Regions from separate parts of the Streptococcus sp. OMI870 genome, predicted to be linked through region 2. Evidence: predicted binding sites of a transcription regulator. Region 2 holds the regulator's gene; the other holds the start of a gene.
The links. Region 2 encodes HrcA, which represses chaperone genes, less so after heat shock. Its sites were predicted from a motif close to TTAGCACTCNNNNNNNNNGAGTGCTAA; they were not measured.
Positions count from the first base shown of each region.

Region 1: the regulator HrcA is predicted to act here: its motif matches at 9,097-9,123, upstream of groES (co-chaperone GroES).

Region 1 covers NZ_JASHGM010000004.1:60,431-75,725, reverse strand. The annotation lists gene QM968_RS07765 (hypothetical protein) at 1-260, opposite strand, end outside; gene QM968_RS07760 (DUF3013 family protein) at 314-784, opposite strand; gene QM968_RS07755 (replication-associated recombination protein A) at 899-2,170, shown strand; RNA gene ssrS (6S RNA) at 2,237-2,429, shown strand; tRNA gene QM968_RS07745 (tRNA-Lys) at 2,435-2,507, shown strand; gene QM968_RS07740 (ABC transporter) at 2,560-3,267, opposite strand; gene QM968_RS07735 (ABC transporter ATP-binding protein) at 3,264-3,944, opposite strand; gene QM968_RS07730 (sensor histidine kinase) at 4,291-5,595, opposite strand; gene QM968_RS07725 (response regulator transcription factor) at 5,609-6,343, opposite strand; gene groL (chaperonin GroEL) at 7,148-8,773, opposite strand; gene groES (co-chaperone GroES) at 8,792-9,073, opposite strand; gene QM968_RS07710 (DUF202 domain-containing protein) at 9,204-9,497, opposite strand; gene QM968_RS07705 (PTS system mannose/fructose/sorbose family transporter subunit IID) at 9,595-10,449, opposite strand; gene QM968_RS07700 (PTS mannose/fructose/sorbose/N-acetylgalactosamine transporter subunit IIC) at 10,433-11,275, opposite strand; gene QM968_RS07695 (PTS system mannose/fructose/N-acetylgalactosamine-transporter subunit IIB) at 11,332-11,826, opposite strand; gene QM968_RS07690 (PTS sugar transporter subunit IIA) at 11,841-12,278, opposite strand; gene QM968_RS07685 (ABC transporter substrate-binding protein) at 12,420-13,718, opposite strand; gene QM968_RS07680 (response regulator transcription factor) at 13,715-14,398, opposite strand; gene QM968_RS07675 (sensor histidine kinase) at 14,404-15,295, opposite strand, start outside.
Region 2 covers NZ_JASHGM010000008.1:14,301-29,595, reverse strand. The annotation lists gene QM968_RS10305 (CTP synthase) at 1-1,322, opposite strand, end outside; gene QM968_RS10300 (B3/4 domain-containing protein) at 1,495-2,190, opposite strand; gene rpoE (DNA-directed RNA polymerase subunit delta) at 2,578-3,159, opposite strand; gene tig (trigger factor) at 3,385-4,668, opposite strand; gene QM968_RS10285 (TIGR01440 family protein) at 4,797-5,360, opposite strand; gene QM968_RS10280 (ECF transporter S component) at 5,364-5,834, opposite strand; gene QM968_RS10275 (bifunctional hydroxymethylpyrimidine kinase/phosphomethylpyrimidine kinase) at 5,824-6,585, opposite strand; gene truA (tRNA pseudouridine(38-40) synthase TruA) at 6,578-7,324, opposite strand; gene dnaJ (molecular chaperone DnaJ) at 7,468-8,601, opposite strand; gene QM968_RS10260 (DJ-1/PfpI family protein) at 8,825-9,457, opposite strand; gene dnaK (molecular chaperone DnaK) at 9,703-11,526, opposite strand; gene grpE (nucleotide exchange factor GrpE) at 11,767-12,309, opposite strand; gene hrcA (heat-inducible transcriptional repressor HrcA) at 12,316-13,350, opposite strand; gene QM968_RS10240 (M15 family metallopeptidase) at 13,518-14,291, opposite strand; gene QM968_RS10235 (histidine phosphatase family protein) at 14,281-14,982, opposite strand; gene QM968_RS10230 (histidine phosphatase family protein) at 15,106-15,295, opposite strand, start outside.

The DNA of each region.
Region 1 (15,295 bases), on a different contig from region 2:
AATAGTTGTTGGAACTGCTCTTCCTCTTCCGTCTTAAAACCAACTAAAAATTCAAATTCCGCAAAGTCCTCAGGAAATTCAAGTTCTGTGACTGTGCCATCTTCTGCATAGCGCCCTTCCTCATCGACAAGGCGACGAGTTCCAGACTTTAACATTCTCTCGAAATCTAAATTCGCAAAGCGATTGCGGGGCAGAATGCAAACTGATTGCTCAGATTTATCTGACCTTCTCCTGAAAAACTGTTTGACTTTTTCTAGCATAGTTTTCCCCTTCTCCTTGAATCCAGTATTCAAAAAAACACTTAGAATCTTTTCTAATATCTCGGATAGGGATAAAAGGTGCTTTCTTCCAGGCCAACTTTGCCTTCTTCAAAAACTTCTTGGTTCCAGACGATCTCAAAGCTCTCTGCTTCTTCGTCTGCTAAGAAATCCATGAGGTCATCTAAAGCCAGCTCGGCTGTGTCTTTGAGGAAGGTCGCAAAATAAGCTAAAAACTCACGAGACAAGCCTTTCTTAGGCTCATACGGAATCGCCGTTAAATAGGCATCTTCTTCCACATGCGACTTGGCTGGATTGTAGAAGATGACGGCTTCTTCAAAGAAGATATCCTCGTCAGACTCTTCACCCGACTCATCGACCAAAGCAACCCCTCCTGTGTTTTGTACTTCCAAGAGAAAAGCCACTTCTACCGCATGATTCTTCTTATCCCAATTGATCTCAAAGTCAAAGGGAAAGACCTTTTCCATTTCCTCTTCTAAAACATCCAAAAATCCATATTTAGACATCGTGTCCTCTTTCTAATTTCCCACTCTTAGAGCGGAATATGATACAATAGTTACTACAATCTTACCATAAAAACTGCCTCTTTGAAAGGAGACAAAGCTAGAAAGGAGACCCTCATGCCGGACAATCTCGCCCTGCGCATGCGCCCACGGACGATCGATCAAGTCATCGGTCAAGAACACCTGGTCGGAGAAGGCAAAATCATCCGCCGCATGGTCGAGGCCAATCGTCTCTCGTCCATGATTCTCTATGGACCTCCGGGGATCGGAAAGACCAGCATTGCTTCTGCCATCGCAGGAACGACCAAGTATGCTTTTCGTACTTTCAATGCAACCGTCGACAGTAAAAAACGCCTCCAAGAAATCGCAGAGGAAGCCAAGTTTTCAGGTGGTTTGGTCCTGCTTTTGGACGAGATCCATCGCCTCGATAAAACCAAACAAGATTTTCTCTTGCCTTTGCTCGAAAGCGGTTTGGTCATCATGATCGGTGCAACGACTGAAAATCCCTTTTTCTCTGTCACACCCGCTATTCGTAGCCGCGTACAAATCTTTGAGCTGGAACCTTTGACGATGGAGGAGGTCAAGCAAGCTCTAAAAACGGCGCTAGATGATCCCGAGCGTGGCTTTGACTTTCCTGTCGTGCTCGATGAGAATGCTTTGGATTTCATCGCTACCTCGACCAATGGGGATCTTCGCTCTGCCTTTAATTCTCTCGATCTGGCTGTGCTGTCGACCTCTGAAAATGCAGAAGGCATCCGTCATATTACGCTAGAGATCATGGAAAACAGCCTCCAGCGCAGCTACATCACCATGGACAAAGATGGAGACGGCCACTACGACGTGCTCTCTGCTCTGCAAAAATCCATCCGTGGTTCGGATGTCGATGCTAGTCTCCACTATGCCGCTCGTTTGATCGAAGCTGGAGATCTACCCAGCCTAGCTCGTCGCTTGACTGTCATCGCTTATGAGGATATCGGCCTGGCCAATCCAGATGCGCAGATCCATACCGTAACAGCCCTTCAGGCAGCGGAGCGCATCGGCTTTCCTGAGGCCCGCATTCTCATCGCCAACATCGTCATCGATCTAGCCCTTTCGCCGAAATCCAACTCAGCTTACGTCGCCATGGATAAGGCGCTGGCTGATCTTAGAAGTTCTGGCAACCTTCCTATTCCTCGCCACCTCCGCGATGGTCATTATGCTGGAAGCAAGGAACTGGGAAATGCACAAAACTATAAATATCCCCACAACTACCCCGGCAACTGGGTCAAGCAGGACTACCTGCCAGAAAAGCTCAAACACGCTTCCTACTTTATTCCCAATGAAAACGGCAAGTACGAGCGTGCTCTCGGAGCTACCAAGGAGAAGATTGATCAATTCAAGAAAAAGTGACATCGGTTTCAAAAAATTAAGATTTTCCCTTGAAATATTTTCAAAATGTGGTATCATATACATATAGAAACGCTGTGGTGTACGACTTCACACTTAAGTGTTGACCGACTATTTTTTGTATTATTAGGGAAACAAAAGACTTCTGGCAGTATGCAGGCCGTTTCACGCGGAAGCAGCTAAGTCAGAGCGAGTTGCCCACCTGCTTAATTGCGCGGGTTCAATACAAATCGTGAAGTTTCGGCACCAATACAGCTTTTTATATTTGCCTCCTTAGCTCAGTTGGTAGAGCAGTAGACTCTTAATCTATGGGTCACAGGTTCGAGCCCTGTAGGGGGCATTTTTTATGCACAAAAAGCCTTGAGAACAACTCAAGGCTTTTTTAACTGCTCCTAGTTCCCCATTTCCCCTTTGGGTACGAGCAGATAGAAAAACAGCAAATTCAATCCAAATACGGCAACAAAGAGCGCTAATTGGGTGGCATCAATCGTTTGTTTCTCAGTCAAATCTTGGATCAACTTTGTATAATAATAGCCTGGGAATACCCGTTGTAGCTTGCCAACCAAGTCCATAAATCCTCCACTTGCGCCAAGCGTATCAAAGGGAATAATGGTCATGGCTGCTAAAATAATAACTGGAAAGCCAATGGTATCAATCGTCTTGGCATCTACTTTCACCCCAAGTACAAAACCAATCGCACTAAAGTAGATCCCCATCAAGGATAAGAGGAAAAATTGTACCAACAGGCTAGTCGTCACTGGAAAGTGAAAACCTAGGACAGCAACTACTAGCACCGCTAAAAAGATCAAGCTGTTCAGAATCAGTTGTACGATGCTTTGATCCCATAAATAGTTCTTGACACTATAGCTTGTAAAGCGGGATTCAAAAGAATAAAACCCGATATCTGAGGCGATTCGCTTACTAAAAGTTGCAAGGCTATTGCCAATGACCCCGATAAATACGGCAATGCCTAATAAAATACTTGGTGAAATCCCTTTTTGAAGCTGATAAAAGAAGATATACCAGCCTATGGGTAAAATAATGGTGAATAATACGAAGCGCTTATTTCGTAAAACTTGTTTTAATTGAATCTTTTTCATGCTTGTTCCCTTCCTTTATTCATCTCTTCTCGGAAATACTGCTCAATGGTTTGACCAGCCTGGTGAATGTCCTCAACAGCCTTTGTTGCAGCAATTCGCCCCTCTTTTAAAATCAGGACTTTTGTAAAAAAGGCATCGATTTGGTTAAAATCATGGGTCACCACAACAGATGTAAACTCTTGCTGCTCCAGCAATTTCCAAAAATTATCCACTGCTTCCAAGTCCATGCCAGTCGTTGGCTCATCTAAAAAAATCAACTTTGGATGATTCAAAATAGTTAACAGCAAGGACAAGCGTCTCTTTTGGCCACCAGAAAGACTTCCCACCATCTGCTCTCTTGATTCTCTTAATTCGACCATTTCTAAGAGTCCATTGATATCAGCCTGCTTCAACTGATTCATCCGGCTTTTTAATTCGACGAATTCAGCAAGGGTTAGATCCTCGATGAGCAGATCCCCCTGTGGCATCATCCCAATTTCCCTTTGAAAATCAAACGAAGTCTTTATCGTCCCCGAATCGGCCTGGAGCTGCCCAGCAATAATGTTGAACAGGGTGCTTTTACCTGCTCCATTGTTTCCCAGCAAGGCAATTTTGTCTCCTTCTTCTATCGAAAAAGATACCCCCTTTAATACAGCTTTCTCCTTAAATGATTTTGTAATAGATGCTAACTGAAACATACGATCCCTCTTTTCTTATTGATCTTGTGTCCATTATACTTCAAGGAGAAAACCTTGGAGGCTCTCTGTCAGAATCGGTCAAAAAATCATCGCGAATGGTCAAAAAAGAGGCTGGGACAAAAGTCCTAGCCTCTCAATTATTTTTGGATTGTCGAGCAAGACGCAGTGGTTGAGTGCTCAAAGCACTGCTTTGAGGTGGCGGATAGATCTTGCGAAGCAAGTATCCTAAGTCTTTGTTCGCTTTTTAAGCTTCAAAGATGCCCTATGTTGACGGAAACTATGTTTCCTTTATCTGCAACCTTCAACAGTCTCCCAGACTGTTGAAGCTGTCCCACTCTCTCTTCCATTATTCCTTCCAAAAGGTCAGGCTCTGAGTAAATCGGTAGTTTGAACTCTTGGTAGACACTGTCGTTTTGGGATACTTTTCCAGTAATTGTTGGATCTTGTACAAGCCAAGACCGCGACCATCTCCTTTACTTGAGTAGTCCTTTTCAAATATTCTCGCCAGATCTATTTTTTCAGCTTTTGTACTATTTTCAACTATTAAGAGGAGGGAGTTTTCCTCCTGGAGCATGGCAAGAGTCAGCTGTGGGTCCTCTGATTCAAGACTCGCTTCGATAGCATTGTCACAAAGGATGGATAAGAAGGTGATGAAATCTAAAACCTCGATGAATAAATCACGAACAGGTTCATCGATCTCGACAGAGATCCCAATCCCTTTGTTTTGAGCCTCCAATAATTTTGCGGACAGAACACTTTTTACAGCTGGATTTTCGATGTGACTGAGTTTGGCAATATCAAACTTGCTATCGTAAAATTGCTGGCCACTCTCTCGAAGAACGTTCTCATAGACTTCCCTGATCGCATTGAGATCTTCATGCTCAATACTTAACTTGAGACTGGTTAAAATATTCAGGTAATCATGACGAAAGGCACGAATCTCCCCGTAGAGCATTTCGACGTGTTGGCTATAGGTGGCTAACTCCTGCAGTTGCCTATCTTTTTGCTCTAGAATCTCTTGTTTCAATCGTTCTTTGGACACTGCATTGAAATACAAGAGCATCACAAAAAACAAAATCAGATAAATACTATTTAACTGTTCCCGTAAAGCATCTGCATGAGGAATAGCATCCTCAAAAACCACCAGACCTATAACACTGACTAAATACACAAACATAGAAAGATCCATTGGAAGTAAGAAACGATTAAAATACTGCCGTTGAAATCCTACTTTTAAATCTGTAAAATCTAGTTTTAACAATTTAGTGAGCCCTAAATAGACAGGAAAGACCAGCAATTCAAGTAGAGCATCATACCAGCTGACAGATGCCTCATGAACAAGTACAATCCCGAGCATTGGAAAGACATAAAAGGCTAAGAGACGCCCAATGAGACTCTCCATGACAACCGGGTAGAGCCCGTAAAAAATGTTCAAAAGGTGTCGTATGTTATGATTCCGATAGAAACTATAGGCAATAAATACTAAGAAATAGCCAAAAAAGCCTACCGGTGGCACAAGGGTAAAGACGACTGCAAAGAAGAAGGGGCACAAAAAGAGCCAACGTAAGGCGAACTCTTGTCTACTGATATGACGATAGATCAGCATGCTGACGAAGAACTTTAAGTAAGACATGAGAATATCTAACAGCAATTCTTTCTCCCTTCTATTTTTTCAAAGCTTCTAGTAAGCCTCTATACTTGGTCCGTGAGATCAAGCAATTGTCCCCATTTTCAAAAAAAGCTTTCTTGGCTTCTTTGTCAATCTTCGTAATATTTTGTGGATTCACCACAAAGGAGCGGTGGCACCGATACAAGCGGGGATCTGCTTTTTCGATATCGGCAATACTGGCGTAAAATTCTAAGCGCTCATCCTGGGTGTGTAAAATAACCTTGTGAATGGTTGGAGACGTTTCAACATACAAAATCTTATTAAAGGGAACTTGTACACGCGCCATCGCACTCTCAAATGTAAAGGCATCTTGCGCAATCGTGGTCCCAGCTTGCTCCAAGGTATAGTCGATGGCCGAGTCAATTCTTTTTCTGAACTCTTCTTCGCTCAGCGTTTTATCAATAAAATCCAAGGCGGCTACTTTGTACTGAAAGGTAATGGGCATGAATTCAGAGTGAGTGGTGACAAAGACAATGGTCGCATGGGGGTCTTTCTTACGAATCTCTTTTGCGATCTCTAGACCCTTTTTCTCCTCACCTTTAATCTCGATATCTAAAAAGAATAGGTGATGAGCGCCTCTCTCTGTGATAGCATCTAGCAATTGGCTTGATTTCCCAAACACTTCTGGCGCTTTGCATTGCAAGGATTTCTGAGCAATCAGTTCCTGCAAGACCGATTCGATTCGTGATTGCTGGATCCACTCATCTTCTAACACAAAAATCTTCAACAAAGTCTTCACTCCTTCCCCTCGACGAATATGTTCTATTTTACCATAAATAATAGCTGCTGAGCCACTCTTTCAAAGTAGACTCAAAAGGCCTTCTACCTTTTCTCCTTAACAAAAAAACTCTCCCGGAGGAATCCGGAAGAGCTTGCGCAAGGGGAATTTGAAAAATATTTTTTAATATGAAAAAGGTCGATAAAATCTACACTATGTTCAAACTCTCATTTTACTAACAGCGATATTACGATCAAGTTTTATTGTCAATAGACATGTATGTGGGAAGTTCTCCCCTTGCAACAATGTAGACTTGTGATCTACTCTTAATAGTATACACTAGAATTATTACAAAATCAGTTAATTTGTATTGCAATTTGTTGGCAAATGCTCCTCCACAAAAAAATACCGCAAACGCTTGATTCCCAGGTATTTACACAAATCCTCTTTAACTAGTATTTATCATTTCTGTTACAAAATTTAAAATAAAAATATTATTCCATGACAAATGAAATTCCAGAAGTACGATAAAAAGGGAGAACGATACTTTCCTCCCTTTGAGCTAGTAAGATGATTAGGTAGGCCGCAACATAGCGGCTGGCGTCAAATGATGAGAGGCAAAGCCTCAATCATGTACCGGTTACGACAGAAAATAAAGAAGGCCGATCTTGCCTTCTTTATTTTACATAGGTTACGACGTGAAAAGGGAGGAACGATACTTTCCTCCCTTTGAGCTAGTAAGATGATTAGGTAGACCGCAATATAGCGGCTACCGTCCAATGATTCGGTGCTTTAGCACCAATCATTGGTATCAGGTTACATCATTCCCCCCATCATGCCTGGATCCATTCCTGGTCCTGCTGGGGCTGCTGGTTCTGGTTTGTTGGCTACGACTGCTTCGGTTGTCAAAATGAGGCTAGCAACAGAAGCTGCGTTTTGAAGGGCTGAACGACTGACTTTAACAGGGTCGATGATTCCTGCATCAATCATATTTACCCATTCACCTGTCGCAGCATTGAAACCTGTTCCGACTTCTGCATGTTTCAAGCGATCAATCACAATAGATCCTTCATAACCAGCATTGTGAGCAATTTGGCGTACTGGCTCTTCCAAGGCACGAAGAACGATATTGCGTCCGGTCGCTTCATCTCCTTCCAATTCAAGGCCTGCGACTGCAGAGATAACATTGACAAGAGCTGTACCACCTCCGGCAACGATCCCTTCTTCAACAGCTGCACGAGTCGCATTGAGGGCATCTTCGATACGGAGTTTCATTTCTTTCAATTCTGTTTCTGTTGCAGCACCGACCTTGATAACTGCTACCCCGCCTGATAATTTGGCCAAGCGTTCTTGCATTTTTTCACGGTCAAACTCAGACGTAGATGTCTCAATTTGTGACTTGATGATAGCAATACGGTTGGCAATTGTTTCTGGGTTACCAGCCCCTTCTACAATAACGGTAGTGTCCTTGTCTACTGTTACCTTCGCTGCTTGACCAAGGGCTTCAATGGTTGCATCTTTCAATTCCAAACCAAGATCATCTGTAATGACTGTACCACCTGTCAAGATGGCGATATCTTCTAGCATAGCTTTACGACGATCTCCAAATCCAGGAGCTTTAACAGCTACAACATTAAAGGTACCGCGGATCTTGTTCAAGACAAGTGTTGGAAGTGCTTCCCCATCTACGTCATCTGCGATGATCAAGAGCGGACGGTTGCTTTGAAGAATGCTTTCCAACAATGGCAAGATTTCTTGGATATTTGAGATCTTCTTGTCCGTAATCAAAATGTATGGATTTTCAAGATCGGCTACCATTTTTTCATTGTCAGTAACCATGTATTGTGAGAGGTAACCACGGTCAAACTGCATTCCTTCAACCACTTCAAGCTCGGTTTCCATTCCACGAGACTCTTCAATGGTGATCACCCCATCTTTGCCAACTTTTTCCATGGCTTCAGAGATGTACTCACCGACTTTTTCAGAACGCGAAGACACGGCAGCTACTTGAGCAATGGCTTCCTTGCTGGATACTGGAATCGCAGTATTTTTCAAAGCTTCTACTGCTGTTGCAACAGCAGTCTCAATCCCACGACGGATACCGATTGGATTCGCCCCTGCTGTAACGTTCTTGATCCCTTCACGGACGATAGCTTGGGTCAAGACTGTTGCAGTTGTTGTACCGTCACCTGCGATATCATTGGTCTTAGAAGCAACTTCTGATACCAATTTGGCACCCATATTTTCGAAATGGTCTTCCAATTCGATTTCTTTGGCGATGGTCACCCCGTCATTTGTGATCAATGGAGAACCAAATGATTTTTCAAGAACCACATTGCGTCCTTTAGGGCCCAAAGTAACTTTCACTGTATCTGCTAAGACATCGACACCACGGACCATTGCAGAACGTGCATCAGATGAAAATTTAATATCTTTTGCCATTTTTTTACCTCTCTTCTCTTAGTCTACAATTGCTAGAATACTTGAAGTTCCGACAATGATGTAGTTTTCGTCCCCATCTTTAACATCAATCCCTGCATGGCTTTCCACCAAAACTTGATCTCCTGCTTTTACAGCTGGGGCGATGAGTTCACCACTAAGGGTACGCACACCTTCACCAACGGCTACTACTTCAGCTGTTTTTGTATCGGACTTGCTCGCACCAGCGAGAACAAAACCTCCAACAGTCTGTTCTTTTTCTTCTACTTTTAAGACCACGCGGTCTCCTAATGGTTTTAACATTGTCGTTCCTCCATACTTGTATTTTAGCACTCTAGTCACTCAAGTGCTAACCTATGTTTCTATTGTATCACTTGGTCAGAAATAGTCAAGAAAAAAACACCTCAAAAATAGATGAGATGTTTCTCAAATTTCAATTTAAAATTGTCAATTTTTGATTGAAATCTTCGATCACTTTTTGAAGATTGATCCGCCCGCGGTAGATACCATATCCAAAAACAATCATGCCTAAAATTCCAACCAAGGCTAGTAAAATCCCGAGGATCAAGAGTGGGAGGAAACTTTTGTGAAAGAGATAGATCAATACCACACCAATACTGGCAATGATAAAGAGTAAGCTAAACCAACGACCAAGGTTTTCAAGCATGTGACGTTGGTACTTGATTTCTGTTTCATATCCATTGACAAGTTCTTGTTTTGTAACCATGGGATTCCTCCTGATAAAAATTGAGAATGAAGTGCAAGTAAAGGAGGTCCATTCACTTCATTCTCAAAAACTCCTACTAGCAAATTCTTTTTTTACCTTAGTATTTAAGATGTGGGTCAAAGATACCAAGGGCAACACCGATCAAAGCAACTACAACGAGAAGTAACATAACTTTGTTTGGTGAAATTTTTTTCTTAGACATCAACCACCAGCAAAGAGTGATGACGGCTGCTGTCAAGAGACCTGGATAAACACCATCGATCTTTTCTTGGATGTTCAAGAAGACTTTTCCTTCAGAATTCTTGAATTGAAGGGCTGTTGTAACAGATACCCAAGTAGCTGCTACGGCACCTATAACCATACCACCGACAACGCTGATCGCTTTACGAAGAGCTTGTCCTTTTGGTCCTACAAGGAATTCAACGGCTTTATCCCCTAATTGGTAACCTTTGAAGAAGGCAAAGCGCATACCAAAGTAAACCAAGAGGTTCCATACGACGATGTAGAAGAGAGCACCAGCGATGTTCCCACCCTTAGAAAGGCCAAGGGCAATCCCTAAAAGAACGGGAATCAAGGTACCAACGACCAATGAGTCACCAATACCAGCGATTGGTCCCATCAAACCGGCACGCATCCCGTTGATGGTTTCGCCATCTACTGCATCTCCGTTTGCACGCGCTTCTTCCAAACCAGCTGTGATCCCTACAACAAGAGATCCAAGTTGTGGTTCAGTGTTGAAGAAGGCCGTATAGGTTTGCATCGCATCTTTTTGTTCTTCTTTGGTGTCATACATTTCTTCTACGATTGGAAGCATAGAAGTCAAATACCCGAAGGTTTGCATATGTTCTTGAGAGAAACAAGTCAAATGACCATAATACCAATGATGGAATGCTTTTGCTAATGTTTTCTTTGAAATTTTCTTTCTATCAGCCATTTTAAATATCCTCCTCATCATCGTCTAGGTCCACCACTCCGGCTGGAGCAGCTTTCATCGATTTGATCACTTCAAGTTCATAGTAGATTACTGCAAAGATTAATGAAACAACGGCACTAGCTACCAAGTTTAAACCGAGAGATTTAGCCAAGGTAAATCCGACAAAGAATGGAATAAAGTCAGTTGCTTCTGTAACAATTTGTTTCAACAAGATGGCAATACCGACACATGGGAGAAGAGCACCGACTGTAAAGAGGGCTTTCATCCAGTAACCATCCATAGGAAGGTATTGTTTCATCAAATCAACCATGTTTTCACCATATTTGGTGATAATCATTGTTGGAAGGAAAGAGAAGAGGAAGTGAGAGATCCAAGGGTAAACCCAGTCAACTGCGTAGAGTTTTTTGAAGTTTCCTTCTGCAACGGCTTTCCAACCAATATGTTGCCATACCAAGTTCATAGTAGCGGTACCGTAGAAAAGAACGGTACCGATGGTCCCAACGGCTGCACCGATTGGTGCTGCAGCTGCGGCGATTCCAGCTTCATCTGTGATGTGATTGGCATGCACAAATAAGATAGCAAGAGGAATTCCGATATAAGAGATAGCCCGCACATCGGCAGATACGGTACCACCAGGTGTTACCAAGGCGATATAAACGACTTGAAGGGCAACCCCAACCATAATACCAGTTGTCACATCTCCAAGAATTAAACCTGAAATCAACCCACCGATCAAGGGACGACCGAGTGTATAGTTCCCGATACTGGTACCTCCCATACCAGGCATTGAAGACAAGCTGGCGAAAATACCAAGCAAGATTGCTTGAATCCATGAAATTGTCATAACAAACGCTCCTTTTGTTTGTAAATTTATTTACCTAACAGATCAGACTGTTGGGTTTAAAAACCAAATTTTGATTTAAAATCATCCCAATACCCGATGGAAACATCTGGCAACAATTGGAATTTCACCTTGTAGCCTGCTGCTTGAATGGCTTGGAAGGCTTCTGCTTCTTCCTGAGTGATGGATTGGTTATTCCCCAATTTCACAGCACCTGGACGATCATTTGCAGGGCCTACGATGATTTCTTTGACATCACCTGGGACAAACCCTTGGTCGACCAAAATTTCCTTCATATCGATTGGATTCTTAGTGATCAAGAAGTAACGACTATCTGATTCCGTTACTTTTGCTGATTTTTCCTTAAAGGCTTCTTTTGTCCATACAAAGGTTTTCTTGTCGGATGCTCCTTTGTAAGCTTGGATCAAAACCTTGTTTGATGCTGCTGCATCGTTTACGGCAATCAAACCATCACATGGTTTTTCTTTTGCCCAGCGTGTGACTGTCTGACCGTGAATCATGCGGTCATCAATCCGTACAAATGTTACTACCATAAGGTACCTCCCTATTAAATATCGTCATCATCTTCTTCAGCACTAGTAGCTGAAACTTCAAAAGGCTGTAGTGCAGATCGTGCTTCGGATAAGATGGTAGCTGACAAATCGTCTCCATCGAGCACATCCTTCATCACAACTGCTGTCAAGGCCATGGTGAGGTTCATCCCACCAAGGATCAAGGCCCCATCAAGCTTTCCAGCTTCTTCTAGAACAGTAGCTGCAGTGGTTAATGGACTCCCCCCTACAATATCTGCCAAGACCAACACGCAATCTTCTGCTGTCAATCCTGAAATGCTCTCTCTAAAATCAACTGCGAAGTCATCAACCGATTTTCCTTCTTTGAGTCCAACTGCGATGACCTGATCCATCTTGTCACCAGCAAACATGGCCAGTGATGTTTTTAGACCTTCTGCCAGTCCACCATGACTGACTAAAACGAGGTATTTCATTTTGTTACGCCTCCTTTATTTGACTCTATTGTAGATTATTTGAAAGCGCTTTTACATTGTCAAATGTCACATTTCAAATATGACATTTAGCAATAAAAAAATGACATCTGTCACTTGACAAAATGCCATCTTATTTTTCTCCTAAACTCCCACCTGAAGACTGCTTTCCATCTCCCTCTGAATTTGAGGCAGACGATTCTCGACATCTTGATCGCGCAAGGCATTGCCGATCAAGTAGTCCAGCTTTTCTAACACCTCTTTCGAGACATTTTTAGGGCTGTTTTCAACAGCTTGCTCCATGATACGATTCAAGGTCTTATTGGTCAAGGAATCCGTCCCAAAATCATCCACCTGCAGAAGGTCTTTACTGGAGCGACTCTTGACTACCCGTGGCATGACGGAGATCCCTTGAGATTGGGCAAAAAGGGTTTGTTGAATTTCTGGATCCTCTGTCAAAACCTGCATCAACTCCCAAGCCAACTTAGAATGAGAAGTCCGAGCGGACATAGCAAAAGAAGTCGTTGTGACTAAGGTCGCCTTGGTCGTTTTTGACTTAGCAGGCATCGGGATACAGGTCCAGGTAAAGTTTGAATATTTAGAAACGTGGTAGGGATAAGGTTTATAGGTCCGATATTGGGCCAAGGTCATAGGATAAAAGGCGACTTTCCCCTGGTCAAAATCTTTGGAGCTCACCTTGTAATTTTTATTTAAATCTTCCAATTTTTGTAGGAAAGTCAAGGATTCTTTGACTTCTGGAGCCGTCAGCTTAAGCATCCCTTCTTGAAAGAGATGACCCCCATTTGCTGCTAAGGCTTCTTTCCAGGTGTATTCTGTACTTCCAAATTGGTCCAATTGGCCATCTCCATTGGTATCTTTGGTTAGTTTCTTGCAAATCGTATAGAACTCTTCAAGGGTCCAACCTTCTTTGGGAACCGCGATGCCTTCTTTATCCAAGAGATCTTTATTGACACACATCAAAATAGGATTGCTTTCATAAGGCAAGGCATAGGTTTGGCCCTGATAGACACCCGATTCAAAGGCAACGGGATAAAAGGCAGCTTGGTCTTTTCGATCCATATAGCCGTTTAACTTTTCTAGTACCCCCCGCGCCGCTAATAAGGAAAGATCTTGCTCAGAGACCATAAACACATCTGGCGTTTTTCCTGAGACAATCTTTTCAGAGAGCCAGTCTGAATAATCTGACTGCGGAATCCCGTTTTCATACTCTACACGGACATGGGGGTGGGATTTTTCAAATTTTTCAATCGCACGATCCAAGGCATGGGAACGTTGACTGGTCGGCACATCCCAACTAGAACCTGCATACACGCCAATATGAAGCACGGTCGGTTGCTGTTTCCACCAATAAAAACCAGCGCTCGCACAGAGCGCTAAAAGGAGACCAAGCCCCCAACAAAGATGCTTTCGCTTCAATTTCATTCTGTATTTCCTTTAGAAAAATCACGTCTGGTCACTCCTGTTTGGACAGACCAGATCGCTAATTGCGTTCGATCTCTTAGGTTTAATTTCGCCAAAATCGTTGATAAGTAATTGCGCACGGTTCCTTCTGATAAGAAAAGTTTGGCCGCAATTTCTTTATTGGACTCCCCATAGCCGACCTCTTGGATAATGCGCCATTCCGTCGTGCTCAAATCCTTGACATTGTCTTCATCCACAGCAATAGAGAAGTTGGATTTGGCCATTTGAGAGAAAATTTGAAAGACCTTGCTAGCGATATTCGGGTTGATCATGGCTCCTCCCTGGTATACCACCTTAATCGCTTCATAGAGCTCCTCTGTCGAGGCTCCTTTTAAAAGATAACCTGAAGCACCATACTTGAGTGCACTATAGATAAATTCATCATCGTCAAAGGTCGTTAAAATAATAATTTTGATATCCGGATAGTGTTCTTTTACTTCTTTTGTCGCCAAAACCCCATCCATGCCTGGCATCCGAATATCCATCAAGATCAGGTCAGGATGTGTCTGTGGAATGCTAGACAAGACGTGATTCCCATCTTCCACTGTGGCCACCACTTCGATATCAGGGTGGGCCGACAAAATAATTTTTAGAGATTCTCGAATCAAGGCCTGGTCATCTGCCACCATTACTTTTATCACCATTTCTATCTCCCTTCTTTATATTTCGGTAAACTAACGCGCGTGAAAAATCCATCGCGACTTTCAAATTGAAGCTGTCCTCCTAGGATGGAAATACGCTCCATCATCTGCTTGAGCCCATAGCCATAGGTTAAGGTTTCAAACCCAACCCCATTGTCCTGCAACTCGATCAGGTAATCTTCTTCATCCTCAAAAAAATGAAGGGTCATCCGGCTGGCATGACCATGGCGAACCGCATTGGTCATAGACTCCTGGATCACACGAAAAATCGTATCTTCAATCATGACGTCCATATCGACATCGACCCATTCATAGTGTAAATCAACCTGCAAGTTGGAAAGCGTCTGGTACTCGCGGATCATCTTTTCTAAAGCATCTTTGAGGGTTCGTCCCTCAAGGGCACCTGGACGGAGGCGGTTGAGAGAGCCCCTCACATCCTGGATCCCTTCACGAACCACTTCTGATACACTTTTCACCTGCTCTTTTGCCCGATTGGGATCGATATCAATCAAGACCCCAACAGCATCTAAACCTGCTGAGATCCCTGTTAGCGCGTGCCCCAAGGTATCGTGAATTTCCCGAGCAATCCGCTTACGCTCCCGATCTTCTGCAATCTTCTCAGACAAGGCCAGATAGTTGTTCAACTCCGTATTGACCTTCGAAACCATAGCCAACTCTTCTTCTACTTCGTGGTTTTCCGCAAGAACATTCATAATATAGAACAAAAGCGAAATAATAAAGAGCACCATATTCAAGGCATAGAGGGAATTCTTCAAGAAAAAGGCCAGAATCCGGATGGAGGCAGGGTAAAAATGAATATAGACATCAAGAGAAGGAATCGGAAAGAAAAGCGAAAAGACGTCTGAATTGGTCACAAGGAGCATCAAGAAACTTACT
Region 2 (15,295 bases):
AGCTTCGATGGGTAGAGTCCTAAACGAAGGGTTCCTCCCATGTCTTCCACATTGATTTGGTCCCGCATGATATCGATAATCGGGTACTTGGTTTCTGGATCCAATTCAGATGAATTAGCCCCCTCCAAGCCTAAGACATGACGGGCAAACTCGATACAGGTCAACTGCATACCGAGACAGACCCCTAACATTGGCACATCCTGTTCACGCGCATACTTGATAGCTTGAATTTTTCCTTCCGTTCCCCGTTGACCAAAACCGCCTGGGACGATGATTCCATCAGCATCTCCAAGGAGTTCTGCCACATTATCAGCTGTGACGTCATTGGCATTGACCCAATCAATCTTCACTTCGGCATCATTGGCAAAACCAGAGTGCTTCAAGGCCTCAACAACAGAAATGTAGGCATCTTTTAATTCTACGTATTTCCCAACCAAGGAAATCTTGACCTCCTTCTTGAGGTTCATGACCTTATTGACCATAGCAGACCATTCTGTCATATCCGCTGCAGGAACATCTAGTTTCAAATGGTCACAAACGATTTGGTCCATATTTTGAGCCTGCAAGTTCAATGGAATTTGGTACAAGTGTTCCACATCAAGAGACTCGATGACAGCTTCTGGGGCAACGTCACAGAATTGGGCCAGCTTGTTCTTAATCCCTTGACCAGCTGGTTTTTCTGTACGGATGACCAACATATTTGGTTGAATCCCAAGACCACGTAATTCTTTCACTGAGTGTTGGGTCGGCTTGGTTTTCATTTCACCAGCAGCCTTCAAGTAAGGAAGAAGAGTCGTGTGGATGTACATGACATTTTCAGCCCCAACATCTGCCTTCATTTGGCGAAGGGCTTCAAGGAAAGGTAGAGACTCAATGTCTCCAACGGTTCCCCCGACTTCTGTGATGATAACATCTGAATCCGTCGTTGTCGCTGCTCGTTTGATCTTTTCTTTCAAGGCATCAGTAATATGGGGAATGACCTGAACAGTCGCTCCCAAGTATTCTCCACGACGTTCTTTTCGAAGGACTTCACTATAAATTTTCCCTGTTGTCACATTTGAGTACTTATTCAGATTGATATCGATGAAGCGTTCATAGTGGCCAAGGTCTAAGTCTGTCTCTGCACCATCGTCTGTGACAAAGACTTCCCCGTGTTGGTAAGGACTCATCGTCCCTGGGTCGATATTGATATACGGGTCAAATTTTTGAATGGTCACTTTCAATCCACGATTCTTAAGCAGGCGACCGAGACTCGCTGCGACAATCCCTTTTCCGATGGATGATACGACACCACCAGTGACAAAAATATATTTTGTTGACATATGCTTTCCTCTTCTTCTAATATGGTAGAGGCCATCCCCTTTTCGGAAAAACAAAAATAGCCCCCTAATCATTAGGGAGCTCCGACCTCAAAATGAGGTGCCCGAACAGTATCTTACCGCAAATGCTCTTCTTTGTCAAACTGAAACTTTCATGAAAATAATTTTCATATACTTAAGAGACTGGCTCCACGCCATTTTGTGTGACGAGAAATTTCTCAAATTGAAGATCCGGCATACAGGAAGCAAGATCCTTGTGGATTCGTTCCAGAGCTTCTATGCGCATCTCTACTGAGGTCTCTTGGTTTCCTTGGATGACAAAGAGGGCGTTTTTTGTTGTCTCCTCAAATTTATAAAGGTCGCTATCACGCACATCCAACCAAGCCAAAACTCCTTTTTGATCTCTATAGACGGGATCTGTCGATGCCACATGCTTTTCGCTAGAAAGGATGGGGAAGAAGAGATCTTCTCTTTGACTGATTGTAAATTCAATCGGACCTTCAATCTTATCCAGATCGTGTCCTCCAATAGCGAGATAAGATCTCAGACATTCAACATTATAAATGTCAATGATGCTATTGATCTGAGGCAGAGAACCTCGATGTTGGATGTTTCGGATAAGGGCAAGAATCGTTGGCGGATTTTTCTTGGTACTGCGCCCTACCTTTTGCAACAAATCTGTATAGCCTGTAACAACCGCTGAGTCTGAGACTTCTTCCAGCTGACACTGGAGCGCCCATTCTTCCATTGCTTGCTTTTTTTCCAGAAAAGCGACAGGTAAAACAGCTTGAGGATCCACATGTTTAGCTATGCCGACCACAACCGTGTCAATGCCGACATCTACTAAACTGTCATCTAAACGAAAGTCCATTTGGAACACCTCCTATTTGGGAATACTTACACGTTCATCATACTCTATTTTACCACCTTTTTCAATGCAAACAAAAAGAAACAAGGAACAATTGGTTTTTTTCAAAAGATAGATAAACTATTTTTATTGACATATAAGTCAATAAATTACTTGCAAACCATCCTCTACTTTTGAAAAATCAAAGGATATTCTGAAACTTTCCGCCGTGAGAAAAGCGCCTGAAACTTCATAGCTTCAGGCACTCGGAATTATTGAGACTTAAGGCTCAATAATTAGTCATGGAACTTCGTAGAAGTTCGCTGACGTCCGTACTCACCTAAGGAAAGTTTCTGGGAAAACTTCGTCTTCAATAAAAAAACAAGGAACAATTTCCTTGTTTCGTATGATTTATTCTTCCTCTTCTTCAGGATCCTCTTCTTCGTCGTCTTCTTCGCTCAATTCAACTTCTTCGCCCAAATCATCTGGTACGATTTCATTGATTTCAGCATCGTAAGCTTCGACTTCACTCTTTTCATCATCTGGATTTTCTTCATCGTATGAAAGAGCCGGATCTGCTTCGTAAACTTCTTCGTCTTCTGGATCATCATCGTTGTAATCGATCGCATCGTCATCTCCATCCATGAAGGCGTTAACCCGTTTTTTCTTGCGTTTCTTAGGAGCTTCATCTTCATCCGTTTCTTCAAGGGCGATGATTTCTTCGTCGACTTCATCGATCGCATACCAAGAACGAAGACCCCATTTGTTATCCCCAAGTGGGATAAAGCTTCCATCCACATTCAATTCAGTGTAGAACAATGGAAGAGCTTCACGGATCTCGCTATTTGATTTTTCAAGGTAATTTTGAATTTCATTTACAAGATCGCTAAAGTACATTTCATGGTCACGTCCGCGCAATTCCAAAATCGCACGCGCCACTTCAATCATAGAAAGTTCACTTTTTTCTTGTCCAGCAAATACTTCTAATTCCAAGGGTAAATCTCCTTATGTTTCATTTCCTAAATGGAGAAGGATCCGGTCTCAAACCTCATCCCATCCTAAATGATAGATTGAAAACTTCTAGCAGCCAAATCTATCACAAATTTTATCGTTACACTCTATTGTACGATAAATTTCCCCTTTCGTCAAAGGAAAATTCCAGGATTCTCCATGAAATCAGAAAAAGAAGAGTCTCACGACTCTTCTTTTTATTCTAAATTATTTTACTTTTGCTGTGCTTGTGATCACGTTCACTGCTTTCTTCACTGTAATGTCATGTTTCAACATTTCTGGTGAAAGAAGGTTGCGAACTTGTTCAACTGGCATGTTGTAATCTGCTGCCAATTGTTCGATTTCAGCGTTGATTTCTTCTTCAGTTGCTTCAAAGCCTTCTGCTTTGGCTACTGCTTCAACCACAAGGTTTGTCTTCGTGCGGCTTTCAGCTTCTGCTTCGTATTGTTTGTGAAGATCATCTTGAGTTGTTCCAGTGATTTGGAAGTACATGTCAGGTGAGATTCCTTGACGTTGCATATTTCCAAGGAATTCGTTGATTGAACGGTGTACTTCTTCGTGGATCATTTCTTCTGGAAGTTCAACGATTTCAGCATTTTCAACTGCAAGATCGATCGCTGCTGCTTCTACTGCATCGTTGTATGCTTCTTCTTTAGCTTCTGCCAATTCTTTGCGGTATTTTTCTTTTAATTCAGCAAGAGTTTCAACTTCTTCATCGATATCTTTTGCCAATTCATCGTCAAGAGCTGGTACTTCTTTTGCTTTCACTTCGTGGATTGTTGTCACGAATTTCGCTTCTTTACCTGCAAGGTCAGCCGCTTGGTAGTCTTCTGGGAAGGTTACGATCACGTCAACTGTTTCACCAGCAGAGTGTCCAACCAATTGGTCTTCGAAACCTGGGATGAATTGACCTGAACCAAGTCCAAGTGAGAAGTTCTCACCTTTACCACCGTCAAATTCAACACCATCGATAGAACCTACGAAGTCGATCACAACTGTGTCGCCTTCTGCAGCAGCACCTTCTTTAACAACCAATTCAGCCAAGTTGTTGCGTTCGCGTTCGATACGAGCATCCACATCAGCATCTGTTACTTCTTTAGAAACTTCTACTGATACTTCAAGATCTTTGTAAGCACCTAATTTTACTTCAGGTTTTGTTACAACAGTGGCTGTCAACGTCCAGTCTTGGCCTTTTTCCATAGAAACAACATCAAAAGTTGGTTGTGCTACAACTTCGATTCCAGCTTCTTTAACAGCTGCTTCGTATGCTGCTGGAAGAAGATCGTTCAAAGCATCTTGGTAAAGAGCTTCTTCACCAAAACGTTGGTTGAAGATTGGACGTGGAATATGACCTTTACGGAATCCAGGTACGTTCAAAGTTTTCTTAACTGATTCAAACACACGGTCCAAAGCAGGTTTGATTTGCTCTTGGCTGATGGTGAAAGTCAACACACCGTGGTTAGTTTCTTTGTTTTCAAATGATACAGACATTCTGTCTCTCCTTAAAATAATATAGTCATTCCTTATAATTTTACCACAAAACTTTGAAAAAGCAAGTTTTAAAACGTGTTTGCCTCTCTTTTCATCCAAAAAAACTAGCCCCTAAAAGCTAGTTTAAATTAGGATTTCCGAATAGGATCGTCTTGGTATAGAGCACGGGCGCCACCGATCAATTTTGGCCGACTGGCCAGGGCTGTGACATGGGCTTCCCCTAGTTCACGCAAGACAGGACGAATCGGAACTTGTACATGTTTGACATGCATCCCAACCGAGGTATCTCCGATGTCTAGTCCCGCTTGGGCTGTGATAAACTCCACTTCAACAGGATCCTTAAAATACTTAAAAGCAGCGAGTTGTCCAGCTCCTCCCGCATGGAGACTTGGAAGGACATTGACGATTTCTAGATCCTTCTTGTCTGCTAATTCCCGCTCGACCACTAGGGCCCGATTGAGATGCTCGCAGCCTTGTACAGCTAGATAAATTCCTTTAGCATTTAACTCATCCAGCAAGGTTTTGACAATGGCCTCCGCAATGTCAATATTGGAAGCTTTTCCAATTTGCCCTCCTGCAACTTCACTTGAAGACAAGCCTAGGACTAGAATCTGCCCTTGACGGAGTCGACTCTTAGTTAGTACATCGGCTAGGATTTCTTTTACATCTTTCTTCAGTTGCTCCAGATCCATGAATTAGCTCCCTTTCTTTTGGAAGGCATAATAGACCACATAGCCTAAAGCCATTCCGACAAAATTCTGAGCAAGGTTATTTGGAATGTCCGAGATAGCAGCTCCCCAGCCATTGCCTAAAAGGAGGGCAGAAGCTAGTGCGTAACCGCCTACCATGACGACTGTCGCAAGAAGCAAGCCTAGGTAACGGGCTTTTCCCTTGAAGCCAGCAAAATAGCCTTGGCCCCCGTGAAAGAGGAGGCTAAAGAACATCCACTGAGGATAGCCTGAAATCAGATCGAGTAGGAAGGCTCCGACACCACCTACAATCGCACCTTCCTTGCGTCCAAAATAGAAGGCTGTAAAATACACTCCAAGATCTAACAGGGTGACAATCCCTGTGGGAGTTGGGAGTTTGGTATAGTAGCCAAGTACAACTGTCAAGGCTGTCAAAATGGAAAGGCGGGCAATGAGTTGAGTTCGATTAGATGTCATATTGTAATACTCCATACTGGTCTGAATGTTGAATCGCTTGGAAGACAAAGTCTTTAGAGGCTTTAACAGCTTCAAGCGGTGATTTCCCTTTCACCAACTGGCTGGAAATGCTAGACGCAAAGGTACAACCAGCTCCTGTATTGTTCTTTTCTAGGACTGGCTCTTCAAAGATCGTAAAATCTTGTCCGTCATAAAAGACATCGATGGCCTTTTCTTTATTGAGACGATTGCCTCCTTTGACCACGACATTCGCTGCTCCTAATTCGTGGAGCTTGCGCGCTGCCTCCTTCATATCGTCGAGCGATTGAATCTTGCTTTGGGTCAAGATCTCAGCTTCTGGTAAGTTTGGCGTAATGATGGTCACATAAGGGAAGAACTTGATCAATTCGTCTCGAAGGGCTGACACTTCCACATCGTGGCTTTCCTTACAGACCAAGACAGGGTCTAGCACCACTGGGATTTCCGCATGGGCTTTGACATAGTCCAAGGCTAAGTCTGCCACTTCAACATTTGGCAAAAGACCGAGTTTAATAGCAGAGAAAGGAACATCTTTGAGAGAGTTGAGCTGCTGAGTAAAGGTCGTTGGATCCACTGGAATCACTTCAAAACCATGCTCAGTCATGGCTGTCAAACAAGTCACCGCTACAAAGCCATGCTGTTTGTTAGTCGTATAGGTAGCAAGGTCTGCGTGAAGACCTCCCCCACTAAAAATATCATTTCCTGAAATTGCGAGAATCAATTCATTACTCATAACGTATCTCCTTTAAATATAAGCCATTTGGCGCTGCTGTAGGACCTGCTAGATTGCGGTCCTTTTTTTCTAAAATCAGATCGATCTGCTCTATCGGCATCCGATCATTTCCGATCTTCAACAAAGTTCCCACCATATTGCGGATTTGCTTGTAGAGAAAGCCATTGCCCGAAAAGGTAAAGACAAGGCGGTGATTTGCCGCGTCCTCGACCAAGCGAGCTTCTGTGATCGTACGCACCTTATCTTCCACACTGGTACCCGAAGCTGTGAAACCGGTGAAATCATGGGTTCCCTCCAACTTTTGGATGGCTGCTTGCATCTTGGCCACATCCAAGGGATAGGGATAGTGGGTGGCATAGTGGCGCATCATGGGGTTCTTGGGACGACCATAATCCACGATGAATTCATAGGTTTTGCTGTGCTTCTGGTAGCGTGAATGAAAGTCCTCGGGGACTTGCTCCACCCGGATAAAGTCAATATCCTCTGGGGTTTGGGTATCAAGGGCAAAGCGGAGCTTCTCCTCGTCCCGTAGCTGGGGGAGATCAAAATGGATGACCTGCCCAAGGGCATGGACACCTGCATCCGTTCGGCCTGCTCCATGGATGGTCACAGGATTTCCCTGATTGAGACGCATCAAGGTCTTCTCGATTTCTTCTTGCACACTACGGGCATGCAGTTGTCGTTGAAAACCCGCAAATAGATTCCCATCATAAGAAATAGTTGCTTTGTATCGTGTCATGGTTTTATTTTAGCAGGATATAGAAGGGGATACAAGAGAGAAAATGGCATTCTGTCCGGGTACAGTTTTTTAAAGAAAGAAGGTTCTTGAAGGCCATCCAAAAATAAAACGAGCTCCTTACTCAAAAGGAAACTCGTTTATTCTTATAAGTCATCTAAAGCATCTTTGACCTTATCAAAAAAGCCTTTTTTCTTTGGATTGACCTTCAAATCACTTGCTTCCGCAAAGGCTTGAAGGGCTTGTTTTTGCTTGTCATTTAAGCCAGTTGGGGTGACAACATTGACAGACACATATTGGTCTCCCATGGCACCACCACGTAAGCTTGGAGCACCTTTTCCGCGAAGACGGAATTTCTTACCGGTTTGGGTTCCTTCAGGAATGACCAAATCAACATCGCCATGAACCGTAGGCACATGAACCGTATCTCCAAGAGCTGCTTGGACAAAGTTCAAGTCTAACTTGTAGTAGATGGTTGAACCATCACGTTCAAAGCGATCGCTCGGCTCAACATTGACAACAACATACAAGTCTCCATAAGGTCCACCGTTAAAGCCAGCTTCTCCTTGACCCGCTAAGCGGATTTGTTGACCTGTTTCAACTCCTGCAGGAATCTTGACGTTCACGCTATGGGCTTGTTTTTCATGACCTGTTCCACGACAAGTGCTACATGGATCTTTAATTTCTTGACCACGACCATGGCAGACATCACAGGTTACTTGACGACGCATCATTCCAAGAGGGGTTTGGGTATCGACATTGATAACCCCAGAACCGTGACAGCGTCCACAGGTTACCGGACTAGTCCCTGGCTTAGCACCTGAACCGTGACAGGTATGGCAGCTTGCTTCACGATGGTACTTAACTTCTTTTTCAGCACCAAAAATCGCTTCTTCAAACTTGAGATTAACACGGTATTGGAGGTCGTCTCCTTGACGAGGGGCATTGGGATTACGGCTTGCACCGCCACCAAAGAAGCTGGAGAAGATATCTTCAAAACCACCAAAGCCACTACCGTTAAAGCCACCAAAGCCACCTGCTCCACCACCGAAGCCACCATTGGCACCCGTAGCACCATATTGGTCATAGGCCGCCCGCTTTTGTTCGTCGCTTAACGTCTCATAAGCTTCTTGAACTTCCTTGTACTTTTCCTCAGCACCAGGCTCCTTGTTGATATCTGGGTGATATTTTTTAGATAATTTCCGATAGGCTTTCTTGATCTCATCTTGAGATGCATTCTTTGAAACGCCCAAACGGTCATAAAATTCAGTATTGTTCATAATTCAAGATACAAAGGGCGTCAAACGGACACAGCCAAAATAGGAGTTTTGACGACGGACGCTTGCGTCCTAGAAAAAACTATCTTTTTGGCACCGTCCGTAGCCCGTGTTCAGTTGCGAACACTCTTTGTTCCTTTCTATTGTTATTGAGTAAGAAACTTCAGAGCTCGAGTTCAATTCCCCGAACACTCTTTGTTCCTTTCTGTAATTTTTACCTACATATTTAGAGGATGTTTTCTATACTTTGCTTCACTTGATCAAACTCTTGGTCTGATAGAGTAAATATCAAATCCTCTGTTGCATAGTCGTTCTGTTCTTTAAAATAGTTGTCCGTATTCTCTGCCAACCCTAAACCGAAAATCACTTTTCTTGCAAACTCTTGATGTGCAAAACCGATAGCCGTAATGATTTGTTTATCTTGCACAACCAGTTTGGGTTGGAAATTTTCACGTGGAAGAAATTCAAAATAATCAAAGAAGTTTTGCCAAATTCCACCTGTAAATTTCGTATCGTTCAACAAGCCTGCTTTCGCTAATAAAAGAGGCGCTGAAGAAATGGCTGCAATTAGGACTTCTTGCTCACCAAGAGCCCTCAAAAACGAAATCAATTTCTCATCCTGTAGAGCAGGACCTATATTGACCATTCCTGGCAAAATCACACAAGAATACTCTTCTATACGGATTTGATCTAGTGTTTTCGTTGGTTGACAGGGCAATCCATCTTCAGAGACTACTATCGAATCATCTGAAGCGACATAATCAATCGTGACGTCAAAAGATAGAGCTAAAGTACTGGTTAAAGCAGTTATCTCATAAAGAGAAAAATTAGGATAAATCAAACAAAGTACTTTTTTCATACGCAACATCCTCTATTTTACCGAAAAACAGAGGCTGGGTTGCAACCTCTGGATTTCTTCCTATCATTACGACATTCTAAGACAAAGTCGATTATACTTTTTTAGAACTAGTAAGGCTGAATTGAGTTTCGGATTAAATCGAGCACGCCCTAACCTCTTGGTGAAAAAGACAAATCTTTCTAGAAACTAAAGTTTCTGCGTCAGATTTCCTATTTTCACTGTGAGGTTTTAACGGGCTTTGCATCTTATTTTTCCGTAAACTCTCCGTCTACGACGTCATCGCCTGCATTTCCTGTTGCTTGTGCGCCTTCTGCTCCTGCTTGGGCTTGTTGCGCTGCCGCGGCTTGTTCGTAGAGTTTCACAGCAAGTCCTTGTGCTTTTTCGTTCAATGCTTCAAGTTTTGCTTTCATTTCGTCCAAGTTGTTGTCTTCTTGAGCTTTCTTAAGATCATCAAGGGCAGCTTGGGCAGCATCACGTTCTGCATCGAAACCTTTGCCTTCAGTTTCCTTGATTGTCTTTTCAGTCGCAAAGATAGCTTGGTCTACTTCGTTACGAAGGTCTACTTCTTCTTTACGTTTCTTATCTGCTTCAGCGTTAGCTTCTGCATCTTTCATCATGCGGTCGATTTCTTCGTCTGTCAAACCTGAGTTAGATTGGATCACAATAGTTTGTTCTTTTTGAGTTCCAAGGTCTTTAGCCTTAACAGATACGATACCGTTCTTATCGATGTCAAACGTTACTTCGATTTGTGGGATACCACGAGGTGCAGCTGGGATATCTGTCAATTGGAAGCGTCCAAGAGTCTTGTTATCTGCTGCCATTGGGCGTTCCCCTTGAAGAACGTGGATATCAACGGCTGGTTGGTTGTCTGCTGCAGTTGAGAAGACTTGTGATTTAGAAGTTGGAATCGTAGTGTTGCGGTCGATGAGTTTTGTAAAGACTCCACCCATTGTTTCGATACCAAGTGACAATGGCGTTACGTCAAGAAGGACAACGTCTTTCACATCACCAGTGATCACACCACCTTGGATGGCAGCACCCATAGCCACTACTTCGTCAGGGTTCACTGATTTGTTTGGTTCTTTACCAGTTTCAGCTTTAACAGCTTCAACAACGGCAGGGATACGAGTTGAACCACCAACAAGGATGACTTCGTCAATTTCTGACAAGCTCAAACCTGCATCTGAAAGGGCTTGGCGAACTGGAGTTTTTGTACGTTCAACGAGGTCACGAGTCAAATCGTCAAATTTAGCACGAGTCAAGGTCATTTCCAAGTGAAGAGGTCCAGCTTCACCAGCAGTGATAAATGGCAAGCTGATTTGTGTTGAAGTGACACCAGAAAGGTCTTTCTTCGCTTTTTCAGCTGCATCTTTCAAACGTTGAACAGCCATCTTGTCGTTTGACAAGTCGATGCCGTTTTCTTTCTTGAATTCTGCTACTAAGTAGTCGATGATTTTTTGGTCAAAGTCGTCACCACCGAGTTTGTTATCCCCTGCAGTTGCCAATACATCAAAGACACCATCACCCAATTCAAGGATAGATACGTCGAATGTACCACCACCAAGGTCGAATACCAAGATTTTTTCTTCTTTGTCTGTCTTGTCCAAACCGTAAGCAAGAGCTGCTGCAGTTGGTTCGTTGACGATACGTTCTACTTCAAGACCAGCGATTTTACCAGCGTCTTTTGTTGCTTGACGTTGAGCATCGTTAAAGTAAGCTGGAACTGTGATAACTGCTTTCGTTACTTTTTCACCAAGGTATTCTTCAGCATAACCTTTCAAGTATTGAAGGATCATAGCTGAGATTTCTTGTGGAGTGTATTCTTTCCCGTTAGCAGAAACTTTTTCAGAAGTACCCATCTTAGATTTGATAGAGATGACTGTATCTGGGTTTGTAACTGCTTGACGTTTTGCAGCGTCACCAACGATGATTTCACCGTTTTTGAAAGAAACTACAGAAGGGGTTGTGCGGTTTCCTTCTGGGTTTGCGATGATTTTTGATTCAGTTCCTTCAAGAACTGCAACTGCTGAGTTTGTTGTACCTAAGTCAATACCGATAATTTTAGACATATGTTTTTCTCCTTAAATTTATCTTCTTTTTTCTTTTTGATACTCTTCTTAAGTGGCGACGCCGTCAGAGCTTGACTTCGTCAATCTCTTTGACTAAACTTTGAGCCTAAGGTCTCAAAGTTTGTGCAAATAGCGCCACGGCGAAGAGTATCGCCTTTGGTTCGCTTCGCGTACTATTGGTGAAGCTGAACCATTGTTTATCTTTCTTTCATAGTTTAGTGTCGTTTCGGACAAGGTATCCTAGTTGTATACAACTACCATTGCTGGGCGTAGGATGCGGTCGTGGAGTTTGTAGCCTTTTTGGAAGACTTGTGCGATGGTGTCTGCTGGATGTTCGTCATCAGCTGGGAGGGTTTGAATGGCCATGTGGTAATTATGGTCAAATTCTCCGTCGGCTGGAATTTCTTCGATCCCTTCTTCTTTCAGAGCATGAATCAAGCTTTCTTGCACCATTTCTAGTCCTTTTTTGACATCATCTGTCAACCCTTCAACGGCAAGGGCACGTTCTAAGTTATCCAACGAAGGCAAGATTGCTTTTGCCAAGTCTTGGCTGCGATAGCGTTGCAAAAGTTGGCGTTCTTCGTTGGCACGACGCTGAATGTTTTGCATTTCTGCATGAGCGCGAAGGTATTTGTTTTCAAATTCTTCGGCACGCGCTTGTGCTTCTTCTAATTCAGAAGGTTGCTTGCTTTCCTCTACAACTTCTTCAGTTGTTTGGGCAACTTCCTCTTCTTTCACGTCTTCTTTTTTGATTTCTTCTGTCAAGGCATACACCCCTTTCATTTGGTCTTAATTTACTTCATAATGGTTGCTGTTGAGGTAACGGTAGTAGTCCGTTAACTTCATGACCAGTACCCGTCCGATAACATTGACGAGGCTAATCACACGCCTGTAATCCATCTCTACGGGACCAATCACATGCATGAGGGCCATCCCACGATAAGGAACCAGGAATTTATGACTAATCACGGTCACATTTTTCAAAGCCTTCTCTTGGGACTCCGCAACCAGGATCTGGGTCATTTGGTCCTCTGGCATTCCCCCTCGCAACTCCAAGGCTACGTGTTGGGGATTATCCAAGAACTGATAGGTCTGAAGATCGGCGTAGGTTAAAGATGAAACCTTTCCTTCTACAAAGACCAGTTCTTGAAACAGTTGCGAGAAGACGTAATCAAACAGATCCAAGACATTGTCTGTCGTCTTAAAATAGCGCTGGACAATCTGTGGAATCTCTGTCCGCAAGCGGTAGTGGATATCCAAGACCGTATTTCCAATGAAGCGTTCTTGAACCAGCTGATGGAAGATTTCCAAGTCACTGGTTAAGAAATTCTTTGGAATCGCAAATTGTACGGTAACAGGCTTTGATTCATCCAAGGTCAATACCGCCAAAGCATCGTGGTTGGACAAGGGAACAATCTCAAAACCCGTCAAGCGCTGTCGTGTCGGCTCAACATCCTGAATAACTGCGGTGTAGCCCGTCATCTGGGCTAGTAACTTAGCCGTAGCATCCAAGATATCGTCTAGCTTAAAGGCTTCGAAATCGAAGGCTTTCACCACCTGGTAGACATCTTGCTCATCAATCAGCTCCAGATCGAGCGAGTTCTGAACAAAATATTGAAAACCAGCCCGGCTAGGCATTCGACCACTCGAAGTGTGGGCTTTTTCTAATAAGCCCTGCTTTTCGAGGGCAGCCATGTCGTTTCGGATGGTGGCACTACTGGATTGAATGACATCTTGCAGGGCTTTTGAACCGACCGGTTCGTGGGTCTTGGTAAAGATATCGACGACAAGATTGAGAATCTCATTTTGACGTTCTGTAACCATGACCTCACCTCTCTTTCATCTTTAGCACTCTACACATCCGAGTGCTAAACTATGATTCTATTATACACCCTCTCAAGAGAAAGTCAAGAAAAAAATCCAAAAAATTAGCACTCTTTTTCCAAGAGTGCTAAAAATCATTCTTAAGGCCTAGAAAAGTGTATGTCCTACTATTTTCCGGCCTTTTTCAGTAATTGAATGTATTCTTCTAATACTAGCTGATGTTTGGCCATATACTGAGCACTTTCTACACCAACATAACGGAAATGCCAATTCTCAAAAGTCACACCTGTAATATCGCTCTTGCCATCTGGATAGCGAAGAACAAAACCATATTGAGGTGCAATGGCAGCCAGCTGCAAGCCTAACTCATCACTTTGACCTGCTTCGACGCTCATATCAATTGCAAGACCTGTCTGATGCTCACTAGCACCAGGGACCTGCACCTGAGTCTGCACCTGTTTTTCAGCTTCTTCGTGTGAAAGACCACTCGCTTCTAACTCAGCAACACGCTCATTATAGAGCTCGGTTTGTTCGGCTACACTCCGATAACCCGATATCAAGGTTTCTTCTGGGGCAATTTTTCGGGCTGCTTCCAAAAATTGACGCGTTGGATCTCCAATCCGACTATCGACTTTTATGGCATCCACATCTGTCAATTGTGGGTTCAGCTCAGGCTTCACATTGTCACGATTGACCAAGATCAACTGCCAATCTTTTGTCGAGACGGCTGGCAGATCTGATTTTTCTTCCTTTTTCTTAGAAGAAGACGGAGTCGTCACGACAGTTTTTTTGGCCTTCCAAAACTGGAGCCCTGAAAACAGGTTTGGTTTCGCCAAATAGGCGCCAATCCCCGATCCAAGGGCCGCAAGAAGAAAGCAACTCACTAGATAGGGCCACCATTTCTTGCGTTTTTTTCTTGCGCGTCTGTACTTATTCGTCATGGCCTTCCTCTAGAAGTTTTGCTCCAACTTTACGATAGGACATATCCCCAACTTTTTCGATAGTAAAGGCTCCATCTTCATAAGCCAAAACAGTTACACTTCCATTATCTAAGACCAATTCTTTAAAGGCTTTTGGATCAATCAGGTAAATCAAGGTACTGATGGTCATGCCATGACTGACCACCATAGCATTGCCACCACCAGCTGCTTCCACCTCTTTTGCGATAGCTTCAAACCCTTCTTTGATCCGACCACTCAAGGCGCTCCAGGATTCAGCCCAACCCGTGGTGTCGACTTCAACAATCCCTTCTGCCAACTCCATCAAGCTCAACTGATGAAAATCCTCGACCTTAAAAACACGGGGTAAAACCCCCATAAAGAGCTCGCCATCATAGGCACCGTCGAAGCTACCAAAACACCACTCACGAATGCGTTTATCATAGCGATAAGGAATCTGACCTGTCAAACCAAGCTCCTGAAGAACAATTCCCATGGTTTGAATGGTGCGTCCAGAATCACTCGACACAGCCTGCTTAAAAGAAAGACCTGCTTCCTTAAGGCCAAGTCCTAATTCTTTAATTCCACGCTCTCCTGCTTCTGTCAGCGGAGTGTCTGACCAGCCCTGTGCTCGTCCGATGGTATTAAACATGGTTTTTCCATGACGAGCAATATATAATCTGGTTTTTGTCATTGTATTACCTCCGTATGTATCTCTTTCATTATATCATTTTTTGCAAAAAGAAAGTAGGAAAGCTCTTACAAGTTTTGAGAGAAAGAAAAGGCCATGACCAAAAGGTCAGCCTTTCAGGATGGACTAGGATTCTTGCAAGCCTTCACCGACTTCACGGTAACTGCTATCTCCAAAAATCTTAACCGTCAATTCTCCATCTTCATATTCTACAAGGGTAACACTACCGTTTGAAAGAGGCAGATTGAGATTTGGTTTACCTTCAATTAAGCAGACCACGGTCTGAATGGTCCAACTATGGCTGACCACCAAGGCA